One region of the Nocardia sp. NPDC051756 genome, then DNA from elsewhere that is predicted to be linked to it. Evidence: riboswitches for the same ligand, from Rfam matches in the RefSeq annotation. Region 1 holds a riboswitch; the other holds the start of a gene.
The links. A riboswitch is a leader RNA that binds a small molecule or an ion and turns the genes downstream of it on or off. The one in region 1 is predicted to bind thiamine pyrophosphate.
Positions count from the first base shown of each region.

Region 2: linked by a shared signal. The riboswitch ahead of AB0M22_RS08115 (cytosine permease) and the one ahead of thiC (phosphomethylpyrimidine synthase ThiC) in region 1 are both predicted to bind thiamine pyrophosphate.

Region 1 is NZ_JBFAYV010000003.1:51,947-62,699, reverse strand. It holds gene AB0M22_RS11915 (VOC family protein) at 48-455, shown strand; gene AB0M22_RS11910 (DUF2510 domain-containing protein) at 508-753, opposite strand; gene AB0M22_RS11905 (tetratricopeptide repeat protein) at 838-1,341, shown strand; gene AB0M22_RS11900 (hypothetical protein) at 1,363-1,761, opposite strand; gene AB0M22_RS11895 (dioxygenase) at 1,900-2,694, opposite strand; gene AB0M22_RS11890 (VOC family protein) at 3,134-3,571, shown strand; gene AB0M22_RS11885 (serine hydrolase domain-containing protein) at 3,609-4,733, opposite strand; gene AB0M22_RS11880 (hypothetical protein) at 4,934-5,800, shown strand; gene thiC (phosphomethylpyrimidine synthase ThiC) at 5,866-7,515, opposite strand; TPP riboswitch at 7,507-7,615, opposite strand; gene AB0M22_RS11870 (VOC family protein) at 7,700-8,176, opposite strand; gene AB0M22_RS11865 (lipase family protein) at 8,296-9,699, opposite strand; gene AB0M22_RS11860 (TetR/AcrR family transcriptional regulator) at 9,798-10,487, shown strand; gene fahA (fumarylacetoacetase) at 10,554-10,753, opposite strand, start outside.
Region 2 is NZ_JBFAYV010000002.1:436,171-446,923, forward strand. It holds gene AB0M22_RS08100 (hypothetical protein) at 1-819, opposite strand, end outside; gene AB0M22_RS08105 (DUF4254 domain-containing protein) at 1,168-1,602, shown strand; gene AB0M22_RS08110 (AbrB family transcriptional regulator) at 1,695-2,828, opposite strand; TPP riboswitch at 3,085-3,200, shown strand; gene AB0M22_RS08115 (cytosine permease) at 3,197-4,585, shown strand; gene AB0M22_RS08120 (DUF72 domain-containing protein) at 4,602-5,408, shown strand; gene AB0M22_RS08125 (cystathionine beta-synthase) at 5,582-6,973, opposite strand; gene AB0M22_RS08130 (hypothetical protein) at 7,083-7,562, shown strand; gene AB0M22_RS08135 (SGNH/GDSL hydrolase family protein) at 7,582-8,472, shown strand; gene AB0M22_RS08140 (acetyl-CoA C-acetyltransferase) at 8,513-9,733, shown strand; gene AB0M22_RS08145 (Bax inhibitor-1/YccA family protein) at 9,888-10,748, opposite strand.

The DNA.
Region 1 (10,753 bases):
GTAGGGCGAGACCTATAGTAGGTCTGACCCTACTAATTGGAGACCCCGTGGACGCCCTACACCCGAGACTGCTCGTCACCCACTTCGCCGAATGCTTCACCTTCTACGCCGCAGTCCTCCCCGACCTCATCGGCGCCAACCTGATCAAAGGCACCCCCGAAGGCCCCTACGCCAACTGGGACGTAGACAACCAAGCCGCCCTGATCCTCTTCGACCGCACCGCCATGGCCAAGGTAGCCGGAACCACCACCCTCCCAACCCAATCCACCCCCACCCAAGACACCGTCATGTTCGTCTGCCGAGTAAAAGACGTAGACACAGCCCACACCCTCTGCCTTCAAAACGGCGCAACCCCCGTCACCGCCCCCACCAACCGCCCCGACTGGTCCCCCAACCTCCGCACCGCCCACCTCCGCGATCCGGCCGGCACGCTGATCGAACTCCAGTCCTACTAACGGCTTTCGACTGGCGCAGCCGTAACCCGGAAGCGCTGTGGATGGTCGAGACTCATTGGCGCGGCTGGGTTTGCGCCGTCCACTGATGCCCGTCGAACCAGCGCAGAAGCGCCGGATTCGCATTGTCCGGGTACCAGCCCGGCGCGATCGAGCCGACCGGTTGCTGCCCCGATCGCGGCCGCGAACTGGACTTCACGGCGAGAAATACGACGCCGGCGATTCCTCCCACGATCGCAAGGAGGACAAGCAGGATGAGAATGTGCCAGATGCTGAGTGCTCCCATCCGCTCAGTATTCACCGGGATCGGCTGAGCGCGGTGCGTATCGTCAGGCGTCCTGACATCGCGTCGATCGGTCCGGAACCATATGCGAAAGTGGGCAGCGTGAACCGGGATTGGGAAGAGCGGGTGGCTGCGGCCTGGGCTGCGTTCGACGACTATGACGAGGCTCGGGCGGGGGAGTTTCGTGCGGTGATCGATGCGTTGGTCGCTGAACTGCCCGCGGATCATCCACTCGGCCGGTTCGAGCAGGCGTGCGCGTGGGATTCAACGGGGCACTCGGACAAGGCAATTCCGCTGTATCGAGAGGCGCTGGCTCGCGGCCTGGACGGTATTCGACGCCGCCGGGCCACGATCCAGTTGTCGAGTTCACTGCGAAACATCGGCCAGGCGGCGGAGGGCGTCGAACTCCTGACGAAGGAACTCGACGCCCAGTCCGACGAACTGGACGACGCCGTACGCGCATTCCTGGCCCTCTGCCTCGCCACCCTCGGCCGCGACCGAGAAGCCCTCGCGCACACCCTCACCGCCCTCGCCCCCCACCTACCCCGCTACCAGCGCTCCACGGCGAACTACGCTCTTGCCCTGGTCGATCCGGCGCTGGACTGACGAACAGCCTGGGGCGCGCGGTCAGTCAGCCGTGCCGTCGGCCGGGACCTCGGCGAACGATCCGCCGATGGCGGGATCCGGTCCTTCGGCCTTGATGCTGATGTCGCTGCTGACCTTGTCGCCGTGGTTGCCGGCACCCAGATCGGTCTTGATGGTGACGAACGTCGGCTTTCCAGTGCATTCGAGGTTCTCGACGGACCCGCTGCCTTTGGCACCGGAGTTCTTGTAGGTCACCTTGACGGTGATCGTCGCGGTATCACCCTCGGTGCAGTCATATGCGGCAATGACCGAACCGTCCTTGTGCAGGACCTTGAACACCGCGGCGTTCGCGTCGCCGTCGGCCGCCTCTGCGTATGCGACGGGGGCGGCGAACGCCGCGATGGCACTCGAAAGGGCAAGCGCGCCAGCAAGTTTCCGCATGGAAGTCATCCTTCTCGTCGGGTCGTGCGGTGGTGCGTCAATGGATTCGGTCCAGTTGACCGCGACGCCGTATCCCTCCGCATTCGTTGCCGCCGAGATTTCAGATGGGCACGGACCTGTCGGCGCTGAGGATGACGGTCAGCGGAAGTTCAGGATGAAGTCGTAGGTCCCTTCTTTGCCTGCGGGGACGGTGCGGACCGTCATCAGCAGGCGGCGGTCGAAGATGGAGTCGGTGTTGTTTCTCGGTTCGCCGGGGAAGTACAGCTGGGTGGTCAGGATTCGCTGGTTGGGGGCCTGCACCTTGACGTGGATGTGGCGGGTGCGGCCCGGGTAGAGGCCGGGGACGATGGTCGACAGGCTGAAGTGGCCGTTTGCGTCGGTGAACTGGTGTCCCCGCCACTTGTAGCCCGTGTTGTCGTACGCGCCGTTGTTATCGGCTTGCCAGAAGTCCAGTAGGGCTTGGGCGACCGGGCGGCAGGAACGGGTGAACACGTAGCCGCTGACCGACAGGCGGGTGCCGGGCGCGCCGGGTATCACCAGGTCGCTGGTCAGGGGCGAGTTCGGCTTGAAGTAGGGGCCTTCGGTCTGCGCGATGGTCGGAGCGTCCCCGTCGTGGCAGGCGGGGGTCGGCTCGAGATCCTCCGGCAGGGCTTGCTGGGTTTCGCCGGGGCTGCCGGTGCTGGTCGCGGCGCCGGCGGTCAGCGCCGCGGCGGCGGGTACGGCGAGCAGACCCAGTTGCAGCAGGCGTTTGCGGGTAATCGCCTGGGGGATATCATCATCCAGAGAGTCGTTGGTAGTCATGGTTTCGATCTCCTCGGGGAACGGGACGGGCTGGAATTCACATTCGGCATTCGCGATGTACCTGTGGCAGGCGGCAATGAACAACTTCGCGGCAACCAGGTAGGCCGCGCCGTCGCCTGAACAGCCGGGCATGCGTGCTGCTCAGTGATCAAACACCTTGTCGGCGAATGCATTTCAAGTTCGAATGTGAACAACACGATATGTCTCGGCCTTGGGGGCGGGCAACGGCCCGGGCACTCAGCGTTGCGAGAGCGGACGCTCTGAATGTCGAAAGATCCAGTGACACAATATAATTGGTGATTTCCGCGCGACTTGCGGCAGCGAGTCCCCAATGGCTCCCCAGTGGGTCGCTTTCGGAAATCGCCGATGCTACGGCCGTCGTATCCGAAATTGCTCTGCAACAGCTTCAAGATCTCGATTAACGGATCCGGAAAGAAATCTGGAAATTCATACGCCGCGGATGTCGAGAACGCTCGAACGGCTCCGTCCCTGGGGTACAAGCAGTCACGAAGAGCGTGCCTGAACCGACCAACCGGCCAGAATGGGCCGCTACGAACCTGAGGAGAACAACATGACGATCCGCCGGATGGACCACGTCGGCATCGTGGTCGAGGACCTCACCGCCGCTGTCGCGTTCTTCGTCGAACTGGGCCTGGAACTGGAGGGCGAGGCAACGGTCGGCGGCCAATGGGCCGACGACCTGCTCGCGCTGGACGGCGTCTTGGCGGACATGGCCGTCGTGCGGACCCCGGACGGCCACAGCCGCATCGAACTCTCGACGTTCCGCTCGCCGACGACCACCGACACCGCGCCCAAGTCGGCGGTGAACACCCCGGGTATCCCGCGCCTGACCTTCGCCATCGATGACGTCGACGAGGTCGTCGCCCGCCTGCGCGCCCGCGGCGGCGAACTCGTCGGCAAGGTGGCCCGATACGAGGACTACTGCCGATACGCCTACGTCCGCGGCCCTGAGGGCGTCATCATCGGGCTGGTCGAGGAACTCGGCTGACCTCCGCCGCTAGGCCGGAAGGACTTCGGCGCAGGCCCTAGGGTGCCGAGCAGGCGGCAGTTTCCAAGACCCGGAAGCCTTCGTTGTAGCGATCGTCCATCAGGTCCTGGTTGAGGGCGACGGTGACGGCGCGCCCCGTAGTGGGGACTACGCCGTCGAAGGTCAATGCGCCCGAGAGCCCGCCGGTGTGACCCCACAGTTCGTTGCCGCAGGACATGGTCATTCGTGCCAGGCCGAGGCCATAGGCCAACTTGCTGTCCACTCCGGTGGGCCGGACGGATTTCATTTCCGCCAATTGCGCGGGTGGGAGCAGCCTTCCGTCCAGCAGAGCGATGAAGAACTGGTTGAGGTCTGCGCCGGAGGCGACCATAGCCCCGGCCGCGCCGGCCCACGAGACGTTCTGGCTGGTGTAGTCGGCCCGCACGCCGTCGATTTCGGTGTAGCCCTTGGGATGCGGGCCGCGAATGTCGACTTCATCGGGGCCCGGGTAGTAGGTGTCGCGTAAGCCGAGTGGCTCGATGATGCGGTGGGTGATCTCCGCGCCGATCGGGTTTCCGGTGATCCTCTCGATCACCATCCCGGCGACGGCGTAGTTCGTATTGGCGTATGCCCATTGCGCACCGGGCTCGAAATCGGCGGGTGCGGTGAGCGCGGTGCGGATCGCTTCGGCGATATCCGTTGTCCCCCAGCGGACTCGCTCGGTCAGGGCGGCGAGCTGGCCCGGCTCGGGTGGCGTCCCGAACTCGGCCGCGTATTCGGGGAGTCCGCTGGTGTGCTGCAACAGGTTTCGGATCGTGATCCGATCGCCGTCGATGCCCGGCCCGTGCACCACGCCCGGAAGATACCGTTGCACCGGCGTATCCAACTCGACCTTGCCCTCGGCCACCAATTGCAGCATCACGGTGGCGACGAATGGCTTGGTGTTGCTGGCAATCCGGAGCCGAGCGTTGTCGGCGAACGGGCTTCCGGTGGTCAGGTCGGCGACACCCGCGGTGACGGTCCAGGTGTGGCCGGCCTCGGTGACCACCGCCTGCGCACCCGGATAGCCTTGGCGCACCGCGTTATTCAGCGCGGCGGTGATCTGTTTCCGGCCCGCTTCCACGGCACGGGGCGAATCGTCCACGCCGCACGACGCGGCGATCAAGGCCGTCATCCCCAGCATCACAAGTTTCCTCCGCATCCCAATGAAACTAGGGATGCGAGACCTGCCGCGAGAAGCCTGCCGCCTACCCGACGTCTGGTGGTGCTGGCACTACTGCCGGAACCTGTGCCGACTGCCGCGTTCGAAAACTGCCCCTCCACCCTCGAACGTATGTTCGATAGAATGGAACCCGGTAGGTACCCGACCGGGAGCGAGGGGTCATGCGGGAGTCGTCCTCGGGGTTATTGAAGTTGCTGGTCAACGAGGTCGCAGTGCGACACGGGTATGGCTGTGAGAAGTCGGGGGACGAGTTCGTGTTCGCCGGGCGCGGCGGCGGCCGGGTGGTGTTGCCGTGTACACGGTTGGAGCGGCGGGTCGCCCGGGCGCCGCGGCAGCTGTGGTCGACGATTGTCGGGGATCGGCTGGATATGCAGATCACGGATCTGGCGGCCGGGCATCTCGACGTGTCGCGCCTGGAGTCGGTGCGGTCGATGCTGCGGACCCGGCTGTGTTCGGCGCGCACCAAGGGGTTGATCAATGATGTGCGCCGGTTGGTGGCGCCGGGCCTGTTGCAGCGGGTGCTGATCGACTTCGGCGACATCATGGCGCCGGTCACCTACGCCAATGCGCAACGTTGGGGCGCAAGGGAATCGGACCTGTTCGCGATCGCCGAACGCAACACCCAGGCCGAAGGTGGGCTCGACTTGATGGCCGCTGATATCGACGGCATGGACGATGTAGATATCCAAATGCTCTACGGGGCATCGGATTTCGTCACCGCGCACGTCCGCTGGCTGGATGACTATCCGGTCGTCGGCCCGTGGGGCGCGCTGCTCGTCATTCCAGGACACACCCACCTGCTGGTCCATCCGATCACCGGCCCAACGGTTTTCGCGGGAACCAGCCTGCTCGCCGAACTCCTGGTCGCGGGAGAGGTCCGGTCGAAGCCGGTCAGCCGCTCGATCTACTGGTGGCGCAACCGAATCGCCATCGATATCGCCGCCACCATTCAGGGCAGTGGCGAGTCGATGGAAGTCGTCCCGGCCGACCACCTCGAATCACTGCTCGAAATCATGCGCCGGGACTGACCGGCCGGTTCCCGCACGCAGGGGGTGCGGGAACCGGATCCGTTGCCGGACAGCCGAATCCGTGACTACGTGACGATCGGCAGGTACACCGCGTTGCCGCTGTCGACGAACTCGGCGGACTTCTCCGCCATCCCCGCCTCGATCGCCTCGACATCGGTCAGCTGGTTGCGCGCGGCGTACTCACGGACGTCCGCGGAGATGCGCATCGAGCAGAACTTCGGCCCGCACATCGAGCAGAAGTGCGCGGTCTTGGCCGGCTCGGCGGGCATCGTCTCGTCGTGGTACTCCCGCGCCGTGTCCGGATCCAGGGACAGCGCGAACTGGTCGCGCCAGCGGAATTCGAACCGCGCCTTGGACAATTCGTTGTCCCGGTCCTGCGCGTGCGGATGCCCCTTGGCCAGGTCGGCGGCGTGCGCGGCGATCTTGTAGGTGATCACGCCGACCTTGACGTCGTCTCGGTTGGGCAGCCCGAGGTGTTCCTTCGGGGTGACGTAGCAGAGCATCGCCGTGCCCGCCTGCGCGATGATCGCCGCCCCGATGGCCGAGGTGATGTGATCGTAGGCGGGCGCGATATCGGTGGCGAGCGGGCCGAGGGTATAGAACGGCGCCTCCTCGCACAGCTCCTCTTCGAGCCGCACATTCTCCACGATCTTGTGCATCGGCACGTGGCCGGGACCTTCGATCATCACCTGCACGCCAAAGGATTTCGCGACCTTCGTCAGCTCGCCGAGCGTGCGCAACTCGGCGAACTGCGCCTCGTCGTTGGCGTCGGCGATGGACCCGGGCCGCAGGCCGTCGCCGAGGGAGAAGGTCACGTCGTACTTCGCCAGGATCTCGCACAGGTCGGCGAAGTGGGTGTAGAGGAACGACTCCTGATGATGCGCCAAACACCAAGCGGCCATGATGGATCCGCCACGCGAGACGATGCCGGTGACCCGCTTGGCGGTCAGCGGCACGTAGCGCAGCAGCACGCCGGCGTGCACGGTCATGTAGTCCACGCCCTGCTCGCACTGCTCGATCACGGTGTCGCGGTAGATCTCCCAGGTGAGCTGGGTCGGATCGCCGTTCACCTTCTCCAGCGCCTGGTAGATCGGCACGGTGCCGACCGGGACGGGGGAGTTGCGCAGGATCCACTCGCGGGTCTCGTGGATGTTCTTGCCGGTGGACAGGTCCATGATGGTGTCGGCGCCCCAGCGGGTGGCCCACACCATCTTTTCCACCTCCTCGGCGATCGAGGAGGAGACGGCCGAGTTGCCGATGTTCGCATTGATCTTCACCAGGAACTTCTTGCCGATGATGGTCGGCTCCAGCTCCGGATGCTGGTGATTGGCGGGAATCACCGCGCGACCGAGGGCGACCTCGTCACGCACCAGCTCGGGTGTCACTCCCTCGCGGGCGGCGATGAACCGCATCTCGGGCGTGATGATGCCCTGCCGCGCCCAGGCCAGCTGGGTCGGCGGTCCTTCGACCTCGGGCTTTGCCCAGGTATCGCGCAATTTCGGTAGGCCCGACTCCAGATCGATCTGGGCTGTGTCGTCGGTGTACGGGCCGGAGGTGTCGTAGACGTCGAAATGCTCGCCGTTGGTCAGATTGACCCGACGGACCGGAATGCGCAGCCCGTCTACCTCGGTGTAGTGCTTGACACTGCCTTCGATCGGTCCGGTGGTGACGGTGTCGATGATCTCGGATCCGTCTTTGGACGTAGCAGCAGCCATGATGTTCCTCCCTACGCCGGCATTACCCGGTCAGGTTCATACGGTCGACGGCCCTAGCCGTCCTCTCAGCCCGCTGGTGCGAGCCCCCGTTGGCGGTGTGAAATTTTCCAGCCCGAGACTACCTGCCTTCCCTGGGAGTTCGCCCCATGATCGGATGAAGATCCAACTCACAAGCCGGTGTCGGTCACTTGTCGTTGTAGGCGTCGCGCATCTGTTGCAGCACGATCTTCTTCATCCCGAGCATCGCCCGCATCGCGCGGTTCACCGCTTCCCGGTCATCGCTGGTGACCAGCTCGGTCGCCTCGGCAGGCCAGATCTGCCACGGCACCCCGTATTTGTCGTTCAGCCAACCGCATTCGATTTCCTGCCCGCCATCGGCCAGCAACGCCGTCCACAGCCGGTCGACCTCGGCTTGGCCGTCGCAGTTGACCAATAGCGACATGGCATGGGTGTAGTGGTATTCGCCGCCGCCGTTGATCGCGGTGAACTTCTGGCCGTTGAGTTCGAAGTCGACGGTGATGGCCAGATCCGTCGGCCGGTTGCCCGCCTCGGTGAAGTACTGCACGTCGGTGATCTTGGAGTCGGCGAACAGCGAACAGTAGAACTCGGCGGCTTCCTCTGCCTGGGTGTCGAACCAAAGGTTGGTGACGATCTTTTGCATGGCGATCCTCCTGGCCGGTATCGGTATACCTGTGCAGACGGGGCGGGAGGCCGCAATTCATCGCAGCAAAAAGCCTGGCCCCCGACCGGTTGTGGTCGAGGGCCAGGCGGTGCGGCGAACTAGCGCTCGCGTGGGCCGATCGGGAACCCGAGCGCGCCGAAGGTGGCGTTCAGGTTGATCTCGATCTGCGTCAGCAAGGCGTTGAAATCGGCGAGCATGGACACCACATTGTCGGTGCGGCAGCCGACCTGATCGGGTGCGTTCGGCGCCAGCCGGGCTTTCATCCAGTTGAGCGTGCCCGCCATGCCGAGCGACGGCAGACTCAGATGCTCGCTGAGATGATCGCGCGTGTAGACGACGGACGCGCCGCCGGCACACCACTGCTGGTTGAGCCGATCATTGGTCCACACCGGAACCGCCTCGTCGAAGACGCCCTGGTACAGGAAGATCGGTGCGGTGGGGATATTGCGGCCGAGCACCGTCTGCTCGAAGGTCTCCTTGATCTCGGGGACCTGGAGGAAGTCGGGAATCGGGATGGTCAGCAGTCGCCCGTAGTCGACGAACATCTGGGTGAGCGCGTTGCGCGGCAGGCATTGCCGCTCGGTCCGGTCCATCAGCGCCTGGCCCTCGGGCGTCAGATACCGGTCGGCCGCCTCCTTGAACTTCGGATAGGCCTTGCGCAGCGAGGAGATGCCGATGCCGATCAGCGAGGAGAACATCGACCCGTTGACGTGCAGCAGCGACACCACGTCCGAGGTCGGCGAGCCCATGGCGATGCCCTTGACGTTCAGCTCCGGCGCGTAGGTCGGCTGCATTTCCGCCGCCCAGCCCGAACCCATGCCGCCGCCGGAGAAGCCCCACATGGCGACCGGGGTATTCGCCCCGTCCAGGCCGAGCGGCTGGAAACCTTCGGCGGCGCGGATGCCGTCGAGGGTCATGTAGCCGGGCTCCTTCGGCACCGTGAGGTGTCCGTCGAGGCCCTCGTAGTCCGGCACCGAGATCGCCCAGCCCTGGCTGATCAGTGCGGCGATCGCGATCAGTTCGCTCTGCGAATGGATGCCCTCGAGTCCGGCCAGGCCCGAACCCTGTTGCAGCACATACGACGGCGAGCAGTCGTTGCTGGCGCTGTCGTAATAGAACTGCAGCGAAACCAGCGGACGGGAACGGTTCGGGTCGGCGCCCGCGGGCAGGATGACCGTGGTGACGGCGACGGTGGGCTGGTCGTTGAGATCGGTGGTGCGGTAGAGCAACTGCCAGGAACGCACATTCAGCGGCAGCACGGTCAGGACCGCCAGGTGCACCTCCCGCGATCGGAGAATCGCGCCGGGCGCCTGGTCGGCGAACCCTGCGGGAGGTTGGTAGAACGAGTCGTCTTGCGGGAGTGGCACTGCCGCGGCGGGCGCGGAATTGACCGCGCCGGTCAGCAGCACGGTGGCCATGGCGAACGCCATGGTCACCAACACGGCCACCGAACGTATGCCGGTCCGCGGGCGGCCGGCCGGATCACCATTGATCACTGACACGTATGCGTCCTTCCTCATCAAGGTGACAGCGATTACAACACGGGAACGTGTTACTAACAAGATCTCTTTCTAAACGTCATCGAGCTATGGTCGAGGGTATGACCCGCAGCAAATCCGCCGCGCGGCCTGCCGAGGGGCCGGCTCGCCGCCGGATCCGTGGACTCGACGCCGAACAGCGCAGCGCACAGCGGCGCAATCAACTGCTCGACGCGGCCACCGAACTGTTTGCCGAGCACAGCTATTCGGGAACATCGATCGAGCAGATCTGCCAGCGCGCCTATGTCGGAACCAAGGGGTTCTACGACCATTTCGACAGCAAGGAAGCGTGCTACATCGCGCTGCTCCAACAGCTCACCGCGCAGATCCAGCAACGGGTGATCGCCGGCGCCGGCGCGGCCGCCGAACTGGCCTGGCCGGAGCGGGCCGAGCCGGTGCTCGCGGCGTTCGTGCACGCCATCGCCGACGACCCGCGCCTGGCGAAGGTGACTTTCGGTGAGGCGGGCGGTATTTCGCCGACGGTCGAGCGGATCCGGCGCAGCAACCGGCGCTGGTCGGCGGCGTTCCTGGACCGGGAGTGGTCCGGTGAGCCGGCGAGTGATCCCCGGGTGCAGCGGGCCCGGCTGGCCTTGGCGCTGGCCACCATCGGCGGCATGTTCGAGTTGGTCGCGGACTGGCTGCACCATCACGACGACGGCGGCACGCCGGACGGCGTGGACACGCTCATCGAGGACCTGACCGGCTTCATCGCGGTGGTGTACGCCGGCCGCGGAGCCGTTGCGGGACAATAGATTCGACGCGAACGACGCGAGCCGGGCCGATCGATTCGGCCCGGCTCGCGTCGTAGTGTGGTCCGGTTATCCGCGCGGACGCGCGGGGAGGATCCGGCCGCGGACCTCGCCGAGACCGATGCGCCGCGCGTCCGGGCCGGGCGCGGACGCGGTGATGACCACCTCGTCGCCGTCCTCCAGGAAGGTGCGCTTCTGACCGTTCACCAGAACGGGTTCGCTTCCGCCCCAGGACAGTTCGATGAACGAGCCGCGCTGATCGGGATCCG
Region 2 (10,753 bases), on a different contig from region 1:
GCCGCCCTGCATCGCACCCTGATCCCACTGCTGTGCGTGCTGACCCTGGCCGCGGGTGGCCTGCTGATCCATCCATAGCTGCTCCCGCGAAGCATCCTCACGACCACGCGAGTACGCCTCCGCGTGCCCCTTGACCGCGGGCATCTCCTCTTCCAGCCCGCTCAGCCAGCCCTCCCAGCGCTGCTGCATCGGCCGGACCATGCCGCCGCCGACGCCGACCACCAGAATGCCGCCGATGGTGGCGAGCACCGTGATCAGGATCGGCATGGTGACCGACATGGCCACGCCGATCTGGTTCAGCGCGGCCACGATGCCGACGCCCCAGATGAACACCGCCGCGATCCGGCCGATCATCGCGCCGTAGGACAGCCCGCCGAGCATGTTGCCGACCAGGTCACGCACCGCGGACGCGATCGCGCCGGCGATCACCACGATGATGATGGCGACCGCGGCCTTCGGCAGCCAGGACACGATGCCGTCGAGCAGATCGCTCACCGGGTTCGGCCCGAACACCCCGAAACCGAGTTGCAGCGCGATCAGCAGGATCGCGTAGTAGGCAAGCTTCGCCAGCAGATCGGAAGCGTCGTAGCGGCTGCGCGACATCATCTGCTTGAGGCCGCCGCGCTCGACCAGGCGGTCGAAGCCGAGCCGGTCGAGCACCTTGTCCACGATCGTCGAGACGACCTTCGCGACGATCCAGCCGATGAGCAAGATGACGATGAATCCGGCCAGCTTGGGGACGAACGTGGCCACCGAACTCCACGCGTCCGAGAACCCCTTCTGGAAATCGATAGCCAAACTGGAGGTGTACATGCCCATCCCTTCGCTATCCGATTACGCCATGGCGGTTGCCGAGGCTGCTTCATGGCCGGTTATACCCTGGCCACATAACTCGAATCGTCTATTTGCAGATAATTTGCCACATTGCGACTTTCGGCGCGACCGCTAACCTGTCCGGCGCGCGGGGGACGTACTCTCTACCCCGGCCACCCGAGACTGGTCGATCTTCCTCACAACCCCGGCCGACGCCATGAGGAGAAGATTGTTACGACCTGTCATCGCGGTGCCATCTCGACGTCACCGACACGCCGAGGTAAGCGGCGCACTCTTATCTCGGATTCGGCATCAGGGCAATGCCTCCCGCCTGACGTCACCCGGAGGTGCACGATGAAGACCTTGTCAGCCGACCGATCATTGCCGGATCAACGCGAACTGGTCGCCGCCTTCGGCAGCCACGCGGGCGATCCGAACACCGACCATCCGCTGATCGATCTGGCCCGCCGGTTGGCCACGCTGCACCGGCAGCGGCCCGGCAATCCGCTCGGGGCCGCCGGAATAGATTGCCGCCGCGCCGAATTGGTCGCCGCCATCGATAACTGGGTAGCCACCCAACTCCCCCGCCGCAGTTGCACCGAGCATCTGCGCACCGGATCCCTCGGCGCCACCGTCGATCGCATGGCCGCCGCACACGCGCACGCCAGTCATCTGCTGCACACCGCCGAAAAAGTCTCCGATCTCCGGGTGCATGCGGCGTGGTATCGGCTCGCCGCGCTGGCCGACGAATGGACCGATCTCATCGTGGGTGCGGTGCGAAAGGCGTAGTGGTGCAGGGGTGCCCGGTCTAGGCGGACATTCTCGGCGTCGAACGACGAGAACCGCGGGCAATCAGCGGGAAAGTGTCCGCGCAGGCCGGGTCAGGCCACTAGCTCAGGCTGCGCCAGCTGCAACTGCCGAGCCGAGAACCACCGCATCGCCTTGGCCAAGAGCGGCAGCATCAACACCATCAGCAGCAGGCGCATGCTCTGCACGCAGGTGATCAACGGCAGGTTCGCGTCCATCGACTCGGCCGTGGCCAGCACCGCGTTGATACCGCCGGGCGTGGTGGCGAGGTAAATGTCGGACAGCTCGAGGTCCACGAAGGTGGCCACCGCGAACGCGAGTCCGGCGACGATCGCGGACAACGCGACGATGGTGACCGTCATGCCCGGGATCATCCGGGCCATCTCGCGAACCACGGTCCGGGTGAAGCGAGTTCCGACCTCGAAGCCGATGAGCACGAACAGCAGATCCTTGAACAGGTTCGTCGGCGCGTACCCGTGGCTGACGCCCAGCGCGGTGAGCACCGCGGTCATCAGCATCGGCCCGATCAGCGCGGGGCTCGGCAGCCCGAGCCGCCGGCCCAGCTTGGTGCCGACGACGCACAGCATCACCGCGATGGACAACCCGGCGACCTGATCCCCGCGTCCGACGATCATCCAGAACGGCAGATCAGGATTGGTGACCGCGCCGCCGAGCGTCACCTTCTCGTTGCTCAGCCCGTCGCCGCTGTTGCTCAGCAGCGCACCGAGGGCAGGCGCGCTCACCGCGACCAGCGCGACCCGCAGGTACTGCATGAACGCCACCTGACGCGGATCGGCGTCCATGTCGTCGGCCACCGCCACCACCGCCGCGGAACCGCCGGCCAGCAGCCCGAGCGTCGCGGTCGGCAGTTCGACGTGCGCGAAGCGGGCGAACACCACCGCGACCAGCAGGCTGATCAGCAGCGTCGCCACCGTCACCGCGAGCACCGGAATCAACGCCAACCCGATGCTGGACAGCAGCGAGATCTCCAGATAGCTGCCCATCAACACACCGAGCATGGACTGCACGCCACAGGACAGCTGGCGGGGCATCGGCGCGGGCAACTTCCCGGCCAACGCGAGGGCGCCGCCGACGACGATCGCGAGAATCATCTGCGGCGCGGGAAAATTCACCCGATCGAGCAACTCGGCCCCGGCAAGCACCGAGGTAAGCAGAGCTACCCAACCGATCACTTGCCTCCGAGTCATACCTCGTAATCCTGGCCCTAGACGGTGAACAGACCGTTACAACTCCGTTATCGCGGTTAACGGCCGGTGTGATCCCGGCCGCAGGACACCAATCCCCAGTTCAGAACGGACATTTCCCAGGCCCTGCGTTGGTTCGTACTCTGTCCGGTTTCCAGGATACCGAGTCGAGCGAACATGCAGTTCACGGCCGTTCAGCGGGCGCGGCCATGCGGATCGCACGGACCGCCGAATCGCCACGTGTACTATTCGCCCGAACCACCCCCACCGCGGGAGCTCGGGCAAGGCCGGGCTGAGAGGGCGGACCCCAGCGCTTCGCCGACCGCATGAACCTGTCCGGGTAATGCCGGCGTAGGAAGAGCGTTTCGGGCATGTCTTCATCGACCCTGCACAACTCCGAACGGCACGAGGCCCCCTTCACCCTCGACGAGCCCGCCCCGAAGGTGCTGTCCTTCTGGGACCAGAGCGCATTCTGGGCAAACCTGGGTGTCAGCCTCATCGCCTTCTCCGGCGCGTACACCGTGCTGGCGCCGAATTCCGACGGCGCACCGCAGATTTCCATCTCCGCGGGCATCCTCGCGATGATCGTCGGCACGGTCGTCGGCGGTCTGATGCTCGGCCTGGCGGCCATCCCCGGCGCCAAGACCGGCAAGCCGGCGATGGTGCTGCTGCGCGGCCTGTTCGGCGCGAAACTCAGTTATCTGCCAACCGTTTTGAACATCGCCCAGCTGATCGGCTGGGGCACCTTCGAATTGATCGTGATCGGCGACGCGGCCGACGAGCTGTTCGGCGGCGGTCCGCACTGGCTCTACGTGGTGGCCGCCGGCTTGCTCACCACGGCGCTGACCATCTGGCCGCTCGGTTCGGTGCGGCTGCTGCGCCGGTTCGTCACGATCGGCGTGGTGATCGCGCTGATCTGGTTCTACATCCAGTTCTTCCGCACCGGGCTGCCCGATCTGTCGGCCAATCCCGGCCCGCACGGCAGCGGCCCGTTCGGCGCCGACTGGAACCTCTTCTGGATCGCCACCGACGCGGCGCTCGCGGTGTCCATCTCCTGGGTGCCGGTGGCCGCGGACTACACCCGGCACTCGCGCAGCACCGGCTCGGCCTTCGGCGCGGCCAGCGGGGCCTACGCGATCACCCAGATCGTGGCCTACACGCTCGGCCTGTTCGCGCTGGCCCGGGCGACCGGCGACGGCCAGTACTCGCCGTTCCTCCAGGTCAGTCTGGGCGGCCTGTTCTTCTTCGTGTTCGTGCTGCGCGAGGCCGACCAGTCGTTCGCCAACGTGTACTCCACCGCGGTCTCGATCCAGAATCTCGCGCCGCGCATCGACCGGCGGATCCTGTCGATCGGGCTCGGCGTCCTGATCACGGTGCTCGCGTTGCAGCTGAACATGGCCAACTACTTCGGCTTCCTCGGGCTGATCGGTTCGGTGTTCGTGCCGCTGCTCGGCGTGCTGGTCGCCGACTTCTTCCTGCGCGCGAAGGGCGACTGGAACACCGCCGACGACGCCCCGCCGCGCTGGGGCATGATCGTCGCCTGGCTGGCCGGGCTCTCGGTCTACCAGCTCATCAATCCGGGCGATGCCGGCGTGTGGACCGACTTCTGGGTGAACGTGCAGGAGCGGTTGCACTTCACCAAGCAGGCGTGGATGAGCGCGTCGCTGCTGTCGTTCCTCGCGGCGCTGGTGGTCGCGTGGGCGTTCGGCCGGATCTCGACGCTCCGGCGAGCTCGGGTAGCCGGCGACACGTCCGCCTAGCTGCCACGATGGAGTGATGGGTGAGGTCAGGATCGGCACGTCGGGGTGGGTGTATCCGCCCTGGCGTGGCGTCTTCTATCCCAAAGGCGTGACGCAGAAGCGGGAACTCGCCTATCTGTCGCAACAGCTGAACAGCGTCGAGATCAACGGCTCGTTCTACGCACTGCAACGCCCGTCGAGTTATCAGAACTGGGCGAGCCAGACGCCGGACGATTTCGTCTTCGCGGTGAAGGGCAGCAGATTCATAACGCACATGAAGCGGTTGCGCGACGGCGACGAGTTGCTGGCCAATTTCCTCGCCTCCGGAATGCTCGCCCTCGGCCCCAAATTGGGCCCGATCCTCTGGCAGCTGCCGCCGAACTTCCAGTTCGATCCGGAGGTGCTGGCTACCTTTTTCACCCACCTGCCCCGAACCACTATGCAGGCCACGGAAATAGCGAAACAGCATGACCAACGGGTGGATCCGGCCTATACGACCACCGACGCTGATCGCCCGCTGCGGTACGCGTTGGAGATCCGCCACCCCAGCTTCGTCACGCCCGAGTTCACCGATCTGCTGACCGAGCACGAGATCGCGCTCGTAATCGCCGACGCCGCAGGCAAATTCCCGATGATCGAGGAGGTCACCGCGGATTTCGTCTACATCCGCCTGCACGGCCACGACGAGCTGTACGTCAGCGGGTACACCGACGAGGGCCTCGATATGTGGGCCGACAAGATCCGCACCTGGTCCGCCGACCGCGACGTCTTCTGCTACTTCGACAACGACGCCAAAGTCATGGCCCCACGCGACGCCCTAGCCCTGCGCGCCCGCCTCGCATAGTCGGGGCCCGAGTACACGGGCCCCGACTGACATTCCCCGACAACAGATCTCGTGAGCACAGGGGTAACTCACCGGGGACGGGCTGACCCTGCCTCCGCCGCACCGCCGGTCGCCGACGTCAAGCGCCGCGCGCCTGAGTCCGGCCTGAATTCGCGGAGAGGCGGATGAGCAATTCAGTGTCCGAGCGTTCCGATGCTGAGGAAGCCGAGCAGGTCGTGCCGCGTGATGACGCCGACCGGCTTGCCCTCCTCGACCACCATCAACGCGTCGGTATCCGACAGTGCCTTGGTCGCGGCGGAAATCGGCTCGCCCGCACCGATCAGCGGGAACGACGAGCTCATGTGCTTGCCGACCGAATCCGTCAGGTGCGCACGGCCTTCGAACACCGCCGAGAGCAGGTCGCGCTCGGACACGCTGCCCGCGACCTCGCCCGCCATCACCGGCGGCTCCGCGCCGACCACGGGCATCTGCGAGACGCCGTACTCGCGCAGGATCTCGATCGCGTCGCGCAGGGTCTCCGACGGATGGGTGTGCACCAGGTCGGGCAGCTCGCCGGACTTGCCCCGCAGCACGTCGCCGACCAGCGGTTCGACCATGCTGCCGTCGAGCCGCTCGCGCAGGAAGCCGTAGGAGCTCATCCACTGGTCGTTGAAGATCTTGGACAGGTAGCCGCGGCCGCCGTCGGGCAGCAGCACCACGACCACGGCGTCCGGGTCGCGCTTGGCCACCTCGATGGCCGCGACCACGGCCATGCCGCACGAGCCGCCGACCAGCAGGCCTTCCTCGCGGGCGAGGCGGCGGGTCATGTCGAAGGAGTCCGCGTCGGAGACCGCGATGATCTCGTCCGGGATGGCCGGGTCGTAGGCGGACGGCCAGAAGTCCTCGCCGACGCCCTCGACCAGGTACGGCCGTCCGGTGCCGCCGGAGTACACCGAGCCCTCGGGATCGGCGCCGATGATCTTCACCTTGCCGCCGGACACCTCCTTGAGGTAGCGCCCGACGCCGGTGATGGTGCCGCCGGTGCCGACACCCGCGATGAAGTGGGTGACCTTGCCGTCGGTGTCGCGCCAGATCTCCGGGCCGGTGGTCTCGTAGTGGCTGTCCGGGCCGCCCGGGTTGGAGTACTGATCCGGCTTCCACGCGCCGTCGATCTCGCCGACCAGGCGGTTGGAGACGCTGTAATAGCTGGCCGGGTCTTCCGGCGCGACGGCGGTCGGGCACACGACGACTTCGGCGCCGTACGCGCGCAGCACGTTGCGCTTGTCCTCGCTGACCTTGTCCGGGCAGACGAAAACGCAGTGGTAGCCGCGCTGCTGGGCGACCAGCGCGAGACCGACACCGGTGTTGCCGGAGGTGGGTTCGACGATGGTGCCGCCGGGGCGTAGCTGCCCGGACTGCTCCGCGGCGTCGATCATCTTCACCGCGATCCGGTCCTTGGAGCTACCGCCCGGGTTCAGGTATTCGATCTTGGCCGCTACCAGTCCGGCGTTCGGGCCTACAACAGAGTTCAACCGGACCAGCGGCGTATTGCCGATGAGGTCCACGACATGGTCGGCGATGCGCATGCGCCCCATAGTTCCAGATGGACCCGGTGTGAGTTGGCGCACGCCACGCGCAAGCCCGTCCGGCGCGACAAACCGGGATTCCAGCAAACCCCCCTTTAGGATCCGAACCATGAAGCAGCCGAACATCGCCCGGGCCGGCGTTGTTCTGGCCGGAGCGGCACTGGCCGCGCTGGTCGGACCAGGCGCGCAGGCGAACGCAGTCACCATCGAATTCCCGCAGGTGCCGACGCTCGCCTACGGCGGCTGGTGCTGGACCAGTATTCGCACCTGGGCCGACGTCAGCCCAGCGTGGCCGGGTCGCGCCATCCTCAATATGCGCGCGTTGCCGGTCTCGGGCATCGGTCCCGGCGACTATCCGCTGGCGCCGCTGTGCGAGGTGCACACGATGGTGGACTGGCGCAACACCACCACCGGCGCGGTGGGCCGGTACGAGGACACGATCGTCACCGGCCTCTACGGCAGCATCCAGTACGCGCTGTTCCAGGACACCGGCCCCGGCCACGTCGAGGTCACGATCAGCACCGACGCGGCCGCCATTCCGGCGCACGGCTCGTTCGACGTTCCGGCTCCGGCTGCCCCGCCTGCGTAAAGTCGGTACATTTTCTGTTGTGAGCGCACCACGCATCGGCTGGCGTACGGCCGCGGTGACCGGTGCCGCAACAGTCCTGGCCGGTTCCGGAACCGGCGCCGCATGGTGGGTGACCTCCCGACTGTTGATGGCGCAGGCCGGCGCGGCGCGTGGCGTCATCGGCCGCGACACCTCGAAACCCCCTGAGGCAGACGGCATCTACACCGCGGGCTGCCTGGTGCCGGAGCGCTGGCGCTCCGGCAAGCAGGCGGATCTGCACCTGATGGTCTTCGGCGATTCCACCGCGGCCGGGGTCGGCTGCCTGGTCGCCGACGAGGTGCCCGGCGTGCGCCTGGCCCGTGGACTGGCCCTCGCTACCGGGCAGCGAATCCGGTTGAGCACCAAGGCGATCTCCGGCGCCACCTCCAAGGGCCTCTCCGGTCAGGTGGACGCGATGTTCGTGGCCGGGCCGCCGCCGGACGCCGCGGTCATCCTGATCGGCGCCAACGACATCACCAAGAAGCATTCGGTCCGCGCCTCCTCGCGCCGGCTGGCCGCCGCGGTCGCCCGGCTGCGCACCGCCGACAGCGTGGTGGTGGTCGGGACCTGCCCGAATCTCGGTACGGTGACCGCGATTCCGCAGCCGCTGCGCACGGTGGTGCACAACTGGAGCGTGCGGCTGGCCAAGGCCCAGACGGTGGCCACCGCGGTGGCCGGTGGGCGCCCGGTGCCGATGGGTTATCTGCTCGCGCCGGAATTCCGGGCCCAACCCGAACTCCTGTTCTCCGCCGACGGTTTCCACCCGTCGGCGGCCGGCTACGAACTGGCCGCCGCGCAACTACTTCCGGTCCTGCTCGAGGCCCTGGACGAGGTGACCCCGCCTTCCCGTTCTCCGGGACGGGACGTAGATTCGGTAAGAACCCGCGAGTAACAACAGCGGTTCGCACGTTCCTTCCGACAAAGGAGTCCTCATGCCTGAGGCTGTCATCGTCTCGACCGCCCGCTCCCCTATCGGCCGGGCGGCCAAGGGATCGCTGGTCGACATGCGGCCCGACGATTTGACCACCCAGATCGTCCGCGCGGCGCTCGACAAGGTGCCCGCCCTGGACCCCGCCCAGATCGATGACCTGATCCTCGGCTGCGGTTCCCCCGGTGGCGAGTCCGGCTTCAATATGGCCCGGATCGTCGCGGTCCAGCTCGGCTACGACTTCGTGCCCGGCACCACCGTGCACCGCTACTGCGCGTCGTCGTTGCAGTCCACCCGGATGGCCTTCCACGCGATCAAGGCCGGCGAGGGCCACGCGTTCATCTCCGCGGGCGTCGAGACCGTGTCCCGGTACAAGAACGGCTCTGCCGACAGCTGGCCGAACACCCAGAACGTGCTCTTCGCCGAGGCGCAGGCGCGCACCGCGAAGACCGCCGAGGGCGGCGCGGGCATCTGGCACGACCCGCGCGAAGACGGCCTCATCCCGGACGCCTACATCGCGATGGGCCAGACCGCGGAGAACGTGGCCGGCTTCACCGGCATCACCCGCGAGGAGCAGGACCGCTGGGGCGTCCGGTCGCAGAACCGGGCCGAGGAAGCGATCAACAACGGCTTCTTCGAGCGCGAGATCACCCCGGTCACGCTGCCCGACGGCTCCGTGGTGTCCAAGGACGACGGCCCGCGCGCCGGCGTCACCTACGAGGCGGTCAGCAAGCTGAAGCCGGTCTTCCGCCCGGACGGCACGGTCACCGCGGGCAACTGCTGTCCGCTCAACGACGGCGCCGCCGCGCTGGTCATCATGAGTGACACCAAGGCCAAGGAACTCGGCCTGACCCCCTTGGCCCGCATCGTGTCCACCGGCGTCTCCGGCCTGTCCCCCGAGATCATGGGCCTCGGCCCGATCGAGGCGTGCAAGCGCGCGCTCGCGCTGGCCGGCAAGTCGATCGACGACATCGACCTGGTCGAGATCAACGAGGCGTTCGCGGTGCAGGTGCTCGGCTCGGCCCGCGAGCTGAAGATCGACGAGGACAAGCTGAACGTGTCCGGCGGCGCCATCGCGCTCGGCCACCCGTTCGGCATGACCGGCGCCCGCATCACCACCACGCTGATCAACAACCTGCAGACCCACGACAAGCAGTTCGGTCTGGAGACCATGTGCGTCGGCGGCGGCCAGGGCATGGCGATGGTCATCGAGCGGCTCAGCTGAGCTAGGTAATTCGCCGAAGGGCGGTCATCCGGTCTCCGGGTGACCGCCCTTTGTCAGAACCGACGTGTTGGGCTGACCCGGATACGCAGAACGGGTGGCCACCGGAATCCGGTGACCACCCGTGGTCAGCTCAGCGGGTCGGAACCCACTGCCGTTAATCGTTGTTGAAGTAGCTCAGCAGTCGCAGGATCTCGACGTACAGCCAGACCAGGGTGACGGTCAGGCCGAGCGCCACGCCCCAGGCCGCCCGCTCCGGCGCCTGTGCGCGGATCAGCTGATCCGCGGCGTCGAAGTCGAGCAGGAAGCTGAACGCGGCGATCGCGATGACCACCAGGCTGAACACGATCGCCAGCGGGCCACCGTCGCGCAGGCCGAGGCCGCCGGAGATGAAGAAGCTGGCGATCAGGTTGCCGACCACGAGGACGAGCACGCCGATCATCGCGCCGACGACCATCCGGGTGAAGCGCGGCGTCACGCGAATCGCGCCGGTCTTGTAGACGACCAGCATGCCCGCGAACACACCGAATGTGCCGAGCACGGCCTGCGCGATCATCGCGCTGCCGCCGACCCCGCCGAAGGAGATGTTGGTGAACATGAACGACAGCGCGCCGACGAACAGGCCCTCGAACACCGCGTAGGACAGCACGAGGACCGGGTTGTCCATCTTCCGGGCGAAGGTCGCGACCAGCACCAGCACCAGGCCGACCAGACCACCGCCGATGACGAACAGCGGAGCCAGCGAGTTGTTCGCGTTGGTCAGGCCGTAGGAGATGATCGCCGACAGCGCGAGCACGCCGAGCGTAATCGCCGTCTTGGTCACCACGTCGTCGATGGTCATCGCGCGGGTCGCGGTGGGCTGCTGGTACGGCTGCGGCTGCTGGTACGGCTGGCCGTACTGATTGCCCAGCTGCTGGCCCATCTGGCCTGCCCCGGTCACGCCCGAACCGAAGTTGGCGTAGCCACTACCCTCTTGCCTCGGCAAATTTCTGAATACCGGATTGCTGGTGCTACGCACTCGCT